DNA from 2 places in the Furfurilactobacillus curtus genome. Region 2 is predicted to be linked to the other one. Evidence: predicted binding sites of a transcription regulator. Region 2 holds the regulator's gene; the other holds the start of a gene.
What was found. Region 2 encodes LexA, which represses DNA repair genes until DNA is damaged. Its sites were predicted from a motif close to CNAACANNTGTTNG; they were not measured.

Region 1 (3,524 bases), 240 kb from region 2:
TTTTTGAGGGCACTTGTATGATCAGAAAGATAATATCCTTGCCATTTAAGCATGCCACGATCGACATAATCATGATCAAAGAAAGCTTGAACAACTTTAGGATCATATTTATAAGGTTCGTTCTTCATCGGCATCTTTCTTTCGTTGAATAATTCGCTGGGAACGTGGCCAGCGCTGACCAGTAAAACCTTTAAAATGTTGCGTAAGTTGCGTATGTTGTTGAACACCATTGATGATGGTTTCTAGGTAGCCTAAATCATGCCGTTCGATTGTATGCAATGGTGTAGATCGGGTACGATGCGCTTTTTGGCGTGATTCAAAAAAGAAATTGTAAGTTTGATCATAAGCATCATCGACGATAAGCAACCAGTAGCGAACCCGTGGTGCACGGACAAATAGGGCGTCAATACGGTTACAGATAAGGTTGAGATCATTAGTCATAAGCATTCCCTCCATTATGGCCACCTACCAGTGTCGTACGATTAATCGCTGTTCCACCAGGTAACGTGCTGCGGGCAAAGATTGCGGACCGAAATCCAAAACGTTCACGCAGATAATCTACCATGGCTTCAAACTGTTCATTTTTTTGTTGACGCTGAGGATCGACAAACAAATCAAGCTGTTGGCCAGTGTTTGGACGTAAGCTGCTGGTATAAACCGCAACATTACGAATCGTTTGTCCTGCCCAGTGATTGTGAAATGCGGTTAATAACGCCGCGACCAATGACTGATTATGGTCGGTTGGTTCAATCCGAATCGCTTGGTGAAAACCGTCACGTCCATCCGTTTTACTAGCTGCATAAGAAAAACCGACGCTAAGGGTGATGCAACCAGCGAGCTGGTGATGGTGGCGTAACCGTGCCCCTACTTGTTCACCGATTTCTTTAATGACGGTTTCGATTTCATACTGATTATTATAGTCACGTGGGAGAACCTGGGAGTTGCCGATACTGGCTTCATGGACAGGGACAAGTTGCCGTAATTGTGATCGATCGATTCCCCAAGACAAGGCAAACAATTGTGTTCCGATCATCCCTAGTTCAGCCTTTAAGGCATAAGGATTGTAATGAGCAAGCTCGACCATGGAATGAATGTCCATTCGCTTAAGGTGTTGTGCAGTGCGCCTGCCAATGCTCCAAACAGCGTCAAGTTTAGTGATCGGCCAAATTTTTTCAGGAACTGTCTGATATCGAATTTCACCAATTAGATCAGGCGCGTGTTTGGCATACAGGTCTAGGGCTAATTTGGCTTGAATCGGGTTTTCACCGATCCCAACAGTCACATAAAGTCCCAGTTCGCGCCGAATAGTATCTTGGATCATATGAGCGACCGCCAAGGGTTGGTCACCAAATAAACGCCAAGAGTGGGTTAAATCTAAAATTGATTCATCAATGGAATAGGGCCACAAATCCTCATCAGCTACAAAGCGTCGATAAATATTATTGATTTGTAAATTACGTTTGATGTATAAATTCATTCGCGGGGGAACGACGAGAATGTCTTCATCTTGCGGTAAATCCCGTTGGCGAGAAACATTGGCCTTTAGCCCATAGCGGCGTTTAGCTTCCGGAGAAGTTGCCAAAATCAACCCGCCATTTGTGTTAGCCTGCTCACTCATAACCACTAAGCACGTGATCAAAGGGTCTAAATCACGCATAGAAGCTTCAACACTGGCATAAAAGGATTTGTTGTCAATCAAAAAGAAGACGCCGTGGGGCTCGTTTTGATCATCGTAATCATACGTTTCGTACATTAAGATCACCTCACTTCGACATAAGTATGTCTTGATGATACAAACGTATGTTCCCCTTTGTCAAGGGGGGACTGTCTTAAAAATATAAACAGCAAAAAAATCCGCTTCGTCAATGAGTATGACAAAGCGGTGAAATGCTTGGGATGGTGATTTAATTGTTGGATTGTTCAACGGCGGCATCGTATTGCTGTTGTAATAGCGTGATTGCAGCAGGTTCACTACGCGGAGCAGTGTAAGGCTTCATGGCTAAACGACGAACCATTGGATCATTGTCACCATAGTGAACGTCAAATAGTTCATGGATACTATCAGTTTGCCCGTAATCATTACGGTCCGCATAATTAAATGAGGCACCATTGATGATGGCGTTTCGCTCCTCAATCGTTAAGTTACGAACATAATTGGGAACGTCAGTGACGGTCGCTAATTGTGCCAATGGAATAACCAAAAAAGTTGGGATGGGAACTGGCGTAATGATGAATTCACTGTGAAAGTTGACTAAACGTTTAAAGTTAGCGGTAGGCAACGCCGGTAAAACACCGCGGGCTAACATTTCAGGCACCTTATTGTGTAGTCGTGATGAACTTGCTTGACTACTAGCTTGACCGTGTCGTCGCGCATCTCGATCAAAATTAATCAGTGCCTCTAAGTCAGTTTGACCAGTTTGTTGAAAATTTTGTCGAATATAGGCCACATTATGCGCATCGATGTAATAACGCAGTTGATGTACGATTCGCGTATTTGAATCATCTAGTGCTAATCCATTAGGAAACGCCGTACGAACCGTTTGCGCTAATTGATCCCAAAAAGCGTCGTTGGGTGCCAACTGTTCAGCAAAGTCACGATCCAAGATTAAATCGCCTGTGGTTTGGCTTAAGTGAGCCCCAAGCGTGGTCAAGACGTGCCCTAATTTATCAGCAGCGGAAAGGGTACTAGCCGCGAATAGTTGCGAGAACAAGGGGCTGCCAGTCTGAACGCTAGCAGCACGCCACGTGTCAAATTGAGTTGTGAGATTGGTATCGTTAACTTGATGCGCAATCTGTTTGGCTAGCGCGGCAATAGCTGCTTCATCCCAATGATCATGATCGGCTAAAGTTACCAATAAGTCGTACGTACCATCCACATAGTTTGGCATGTTTGAACTAGACAAACTAACCGGGGGTTGAATAAAAGAAATTAATGTTTGACGTTGAACCATGGCACAAGCCTCCTGATGTATTAGAACAAGCCTACCATAAAAGTAGTGCACTAGGTGGATTTCAGGCGCTTCATTATTTTTTGAACAAACCACATCCGATTTTTCATAATTAGAAATGAAATTAAAAAGTAGTTTTGTTCATCAGTGTTCCTGCACTGTTTGTGGATGCGCCTTTTCGTAACGATATTCAAAATAGAAATATAAAGTAATGTATAAATAACATAGTGCTGGCACGACAAATGAAAATTGCATGGATCCCGACAGATCAGAAACGATACCTTGAATAGCTGGAACAATTGCGCCACCGATCAGCGCCATTACGATTACGGCACCGGCTGTTTCTGTATGTTGCTTTTCGTGAACTTGATCTAACGTGTGGGTATAGATTGTCGGCCATTCAGGACCAAAGAAAAAGCTGGTCATGATGGCAGCGTAGACTGCAATCATATTTGGAACCGTGAAAGTAACAATTAAGGATAAAACCCCGAGCAACGAATAGGTGACTAAGGTTCCGGTAATTGAATACTTACTCATAAAGTAGTTGGCGATTAGTTTTCCCATGAACCAAGCAAT
Region 2 (3,524 bases):
GCTAATTCCAGCTGTATAAGGAATTAGCTCATTTTTTAGGCTTAAGTTAAATCTAGCCATTTTTACTTTGTAAAATCTGTGACAGTCTGTCCATTTTTGGCACTGTAGAGAACTTTACCGTTTTGGTCCGGGCTAACCAAGGTGATTGTGTAATCAGCTTGCAGCGACTTGCTAACGTTGGCCGATGATTTTCTGAAATTCTCTGTTAGCGTTGGCCATTGGGCTTGTTCAGCTTGGCTTGGTGTTGCTTCCAACGCTTCTAATGCCTTAACCGTATCAGCATTAGTTGGCGTGATTGTATATGTTTTACTATCAGCCGCAAAAGTTACTTTCCCAAAATTGGCGAAAGCCGTTCCAAGTTGCTTGGTCATCTGCTGTTCAGCGTTAGAACGGGCAGCGCTTTTTTGTGACTCTGTTTCACCGTTAATTACAGTCCCAGTTGGATTAAACGTTGAGGCAGCCTTGGTTAATGAGGACTGTTGGGCTGCCTTCGTTTGCGAACTGGTTTTTTTCTGTGAAGCGGCAGCTTTTTTTGCTTGCTGTTGCGCTTCACGGTGCTGCGCTGGTAAATGAATCGCACCATACCCGGTAGCTAGAGCAAAAATAACCACTAAAAAAGTGGCAAACCGCCAAGTGTGATAACTCTGGACGGAATTGAGCAAATAAAAAATTGCCAAAATTAAGGCAATGCCACCGAAAACTGTTAAATAAATCATGCCAAATCCTCTTTCCGTAACTTTTGCTGAAATCATTTTAACATGTTCCTCCTTAAGTAAAAAGTGAACTTTTTACAAACAGGATTAGTGTGCCTGGTTAGGCAACCAGTTTATTGCATTTTAAAAGGAGCGGTTACTAACTATAATGTTCTTGAATTAGAACGATATTTGGTTTAATTAACACAAATTATTTTTAATTAGGTAAAAATAAAAAACGATAAAGTTTTAGTTTACGCTTATGTTCGTCTTTTGGTACAATGACTATACTAATTTTAGGAGGCAACACATTGAAATCAATTTATTTAGCGAGCCCATTTTTTGATGAAGAACAAATCGACCGGGTTAAGCGAGTTGAGCAAGCACTTGCTGATAATAAAACCGTTGGCGATGTTTTTAGTCCACGCTTATCACAATTTCCAGATTTAACATTTGGAAGTGAGGAGTGGCAAACAACGGCGTATCAGCATGATTTAAACCACCTCAATGCTGCAGATATGGTTGTCGCCGTTGCAGACTTTACCGATGATTCTGTCGACAGTGGGACCGCATTTGAAATTGGCTATGCGGTGGCCCAGGGGAAGCCAGTTGTGCTGCTACATGAAAAGTCAGGGCTTGTCAATTTAATGTTGATTCAAGGTGCAACAACTTATACAACGGATGCGATGGCCATTAAGACGCTAGATTTTAACGATTTACCGCACACGAGTTATACGGGTGATATTCAGTAAGCGAGCGGCGTTTTAAATGACAAGGAAACAAAAATCCTTCCATACGCGGAAGGATTTTTGTTTGGCTCAATTTTAGAAATAAGGCGAACTAATAGATTGCATCTCGGTATAGACCGACAACCTTGCCTAAGATCGTCACATTGTTTAAAATAATCGGCGCCATTTCATCATTTTCAGGTTGAAGCCGGTAATGGTCCGATTCCTTGAAGAAGCGTTTGCAAGTAGCTTCATTTTCGTCGGTCATGGCAATGACGATATCACCATTATCTGCATTTTGCTGGCGACGAACAATTACTCGATCGCCAGTTAAGATGCCCATGTTGATCATGCTATCCCCGCGGATTGTTAACATGAAAAGATCACCATCGTAGTCAGATAATTCTGGCGGGATCGGGAAGAAGTCAGTCGCTTCTTGAACCGCTAAAATTGGTTCACCAGCAGCGACAACACCAAGCAACGGAATTTCATTAGGCGTCGTTGAGACACCAAGTGCGATTAACCCATCATCGGTTAGTTCAATGGCTCTAGGTTTAGTGGGATCTTTGACGAGTAGCCCTTTTTTTTGTAAGCGATCGATATGACCGTGAACCGTTGAAGTTGAGGATAGGTCAACGGCCTCGCCAATCTCACGGACGGTCGGCGGATAGCCTTTCTCGCTGACCCGATCGTAGATGAAACGAAGGACCGCCATTTGTTTAGTTTCTGCATTCTTAGACATTTCTGATACCTCATTGGATTTTTTACGAACATTCAGTCCTAGCACGACGTTGCTGATTAAACCCAAGGTGGGTAGGAAGTTTGATCCCCTCAACACTTGCTGATACATCAAATTTAGCACATGAAAAACGTTGGGTCAAACAAATGTTCGGTCGGCAGCGAATCTTTTGGGAATTGTAGAAACCAAGCGTATAATGTATTTTAAAAGTTGAAGGTGGATGTTCCGATCCACTCGTAAAGGAGACCATCAATGGATGCAGAAAAACTGCGAGCACGAATTAACGAACTAGCCCACAAAGAGAAAAGTGAAGGACTGTCTGACGCTGAAAAAACCGAACAAAAGAAATTACGTCAAGAATTTCTTGCCAACTTTAGAAAAGCGTTTAAGTCACAAGTCGAAATGTTACAGGTGTTTGACGATGAAGGCAATGAAGTGACCCCTGAAAAAGTTAAAAAGGTTCAACGAGATAAAGGACTCCGTGATGATTAATTTAAGATCTTTTTATAGGTAAAGGGTTTTCAAGCGGTCCTTACTTGTGTAATATAGTTTGATGTAAATCATTATTGTAAAGGGGGGTATCTTGATGTCAACAGGGTTATGGATTTTGATCGTGATTATTGCCGCGATCGCCGGTGTAATTGGCGGCTTTTTCTTTGCACGCCGTTATATGCAAAACTACCTGAAGAACAATCCTCCGATTACTGAAGACATGTTGCGCAGTATGATGCTACAAATGGGGCAGAAGCCTTCTGAAAAGAAGCTGAAGCAGATGCTAGCAACGATGCAGGCACAGTCACGTAAGAGTTAATGTTATTGTAATTGATTAAACGGGCGGATTAATTTCTGTCCGTTTTTTTGTCTAGTTACACAAGCCTGTTGTCTGCGCCTAGCCCAGTCTTACCAGTTGGCCCAGATCGCCAACAGTTAAGTCTCAGCTAGTGCTCGACACCACCCAGCTTGTTTCACCTTGAGGCCTTTGTCTAGTTACACAAGCCTGTTGTCTGTGCCTAGCCCAGACTTACCAGTTGGCCCAGATCGCCAACAGTTAAGTCTCAGCTAGTGCTCGACACCACCCGGCTTGTTTCACCTTGAGGTCTTTGTCTAGTTACACAAGCCTGTTGTCTGAGCCTAGCCCAGAATGATTTCACCCTGGTCGTTAAGAAAGTAGGGATCACTTTGTCAATTTTTAGGAAATTAGCTTGGTATTTTAAGCAGGAACGGCGCCTTTATTTTTGGGGTGTGTTTGGTCTGTTGATGACGGCCGTTTTAGGAATTATTCCGCCACGAATTATCGGGAATTTAGTTGATTTAATGAATCGGAAACACTTGAGCGGCGGCCGTCTTACCCGTGATCTTCTCTTA

Region 1: a site for LexA is predicted at 1,794-1,807, ahead of ACYQ0Y_RS01135 (Y-family DNA polymerase). Genes of this name have one in related genera too.

Annotation. Positions count from the first base shown of each region.
Region 1 covers NZ_BAAHXU010000001.1:193,596-197,119, forward strand. Annotated here, with positions in the region: gene ACYQ0Y_RS01125 (hypothetical protein) at 1-128, opposite strand, end outside; gene ACYQ0Y_RS01130 (acetyl-CoA carboxylase) at 109-441, opposite strand; gene ACYQ0Y_RS01135 (Y-family DNA polymerase) at 434-1,753, opposite strand; gene ACYQ0Y_RS01140 (DUF3114 domain-containing protein) at 1,905-2,951, opposite strand; gene fucP (L-fucose:H+ symporter permease) at 3,093-3,524, opposite strand, start outside.
Region 2 covers NZ_BAAHXU010000001.1:435,936-439,459, reverse strand. Annotated here, with positions in the region: gene ACYQ0Y_RS02300 (hypothetical protein) at 63-716, opposite strand; gene ACYQ0Y_RS02295 (nucleoside 2-deoxyribosyltransferase) at 1,004-1,444, shown strand; gene lexA (transcriptional repressor LexA) at 1,533-2,162, opposite strand; gene ACYQ0Y_RS02285 (DUF896 domain-containing protein) at 2,412-2,651, shown strand; gene ACYQ0Y_RS02280 (YneF family protein) at 2,746-2,970, shown strand; gene ACYQ0Y_RS02275 (ABC transporter ATP-binding protein) at 3,339-3,524, shown strand, end outside.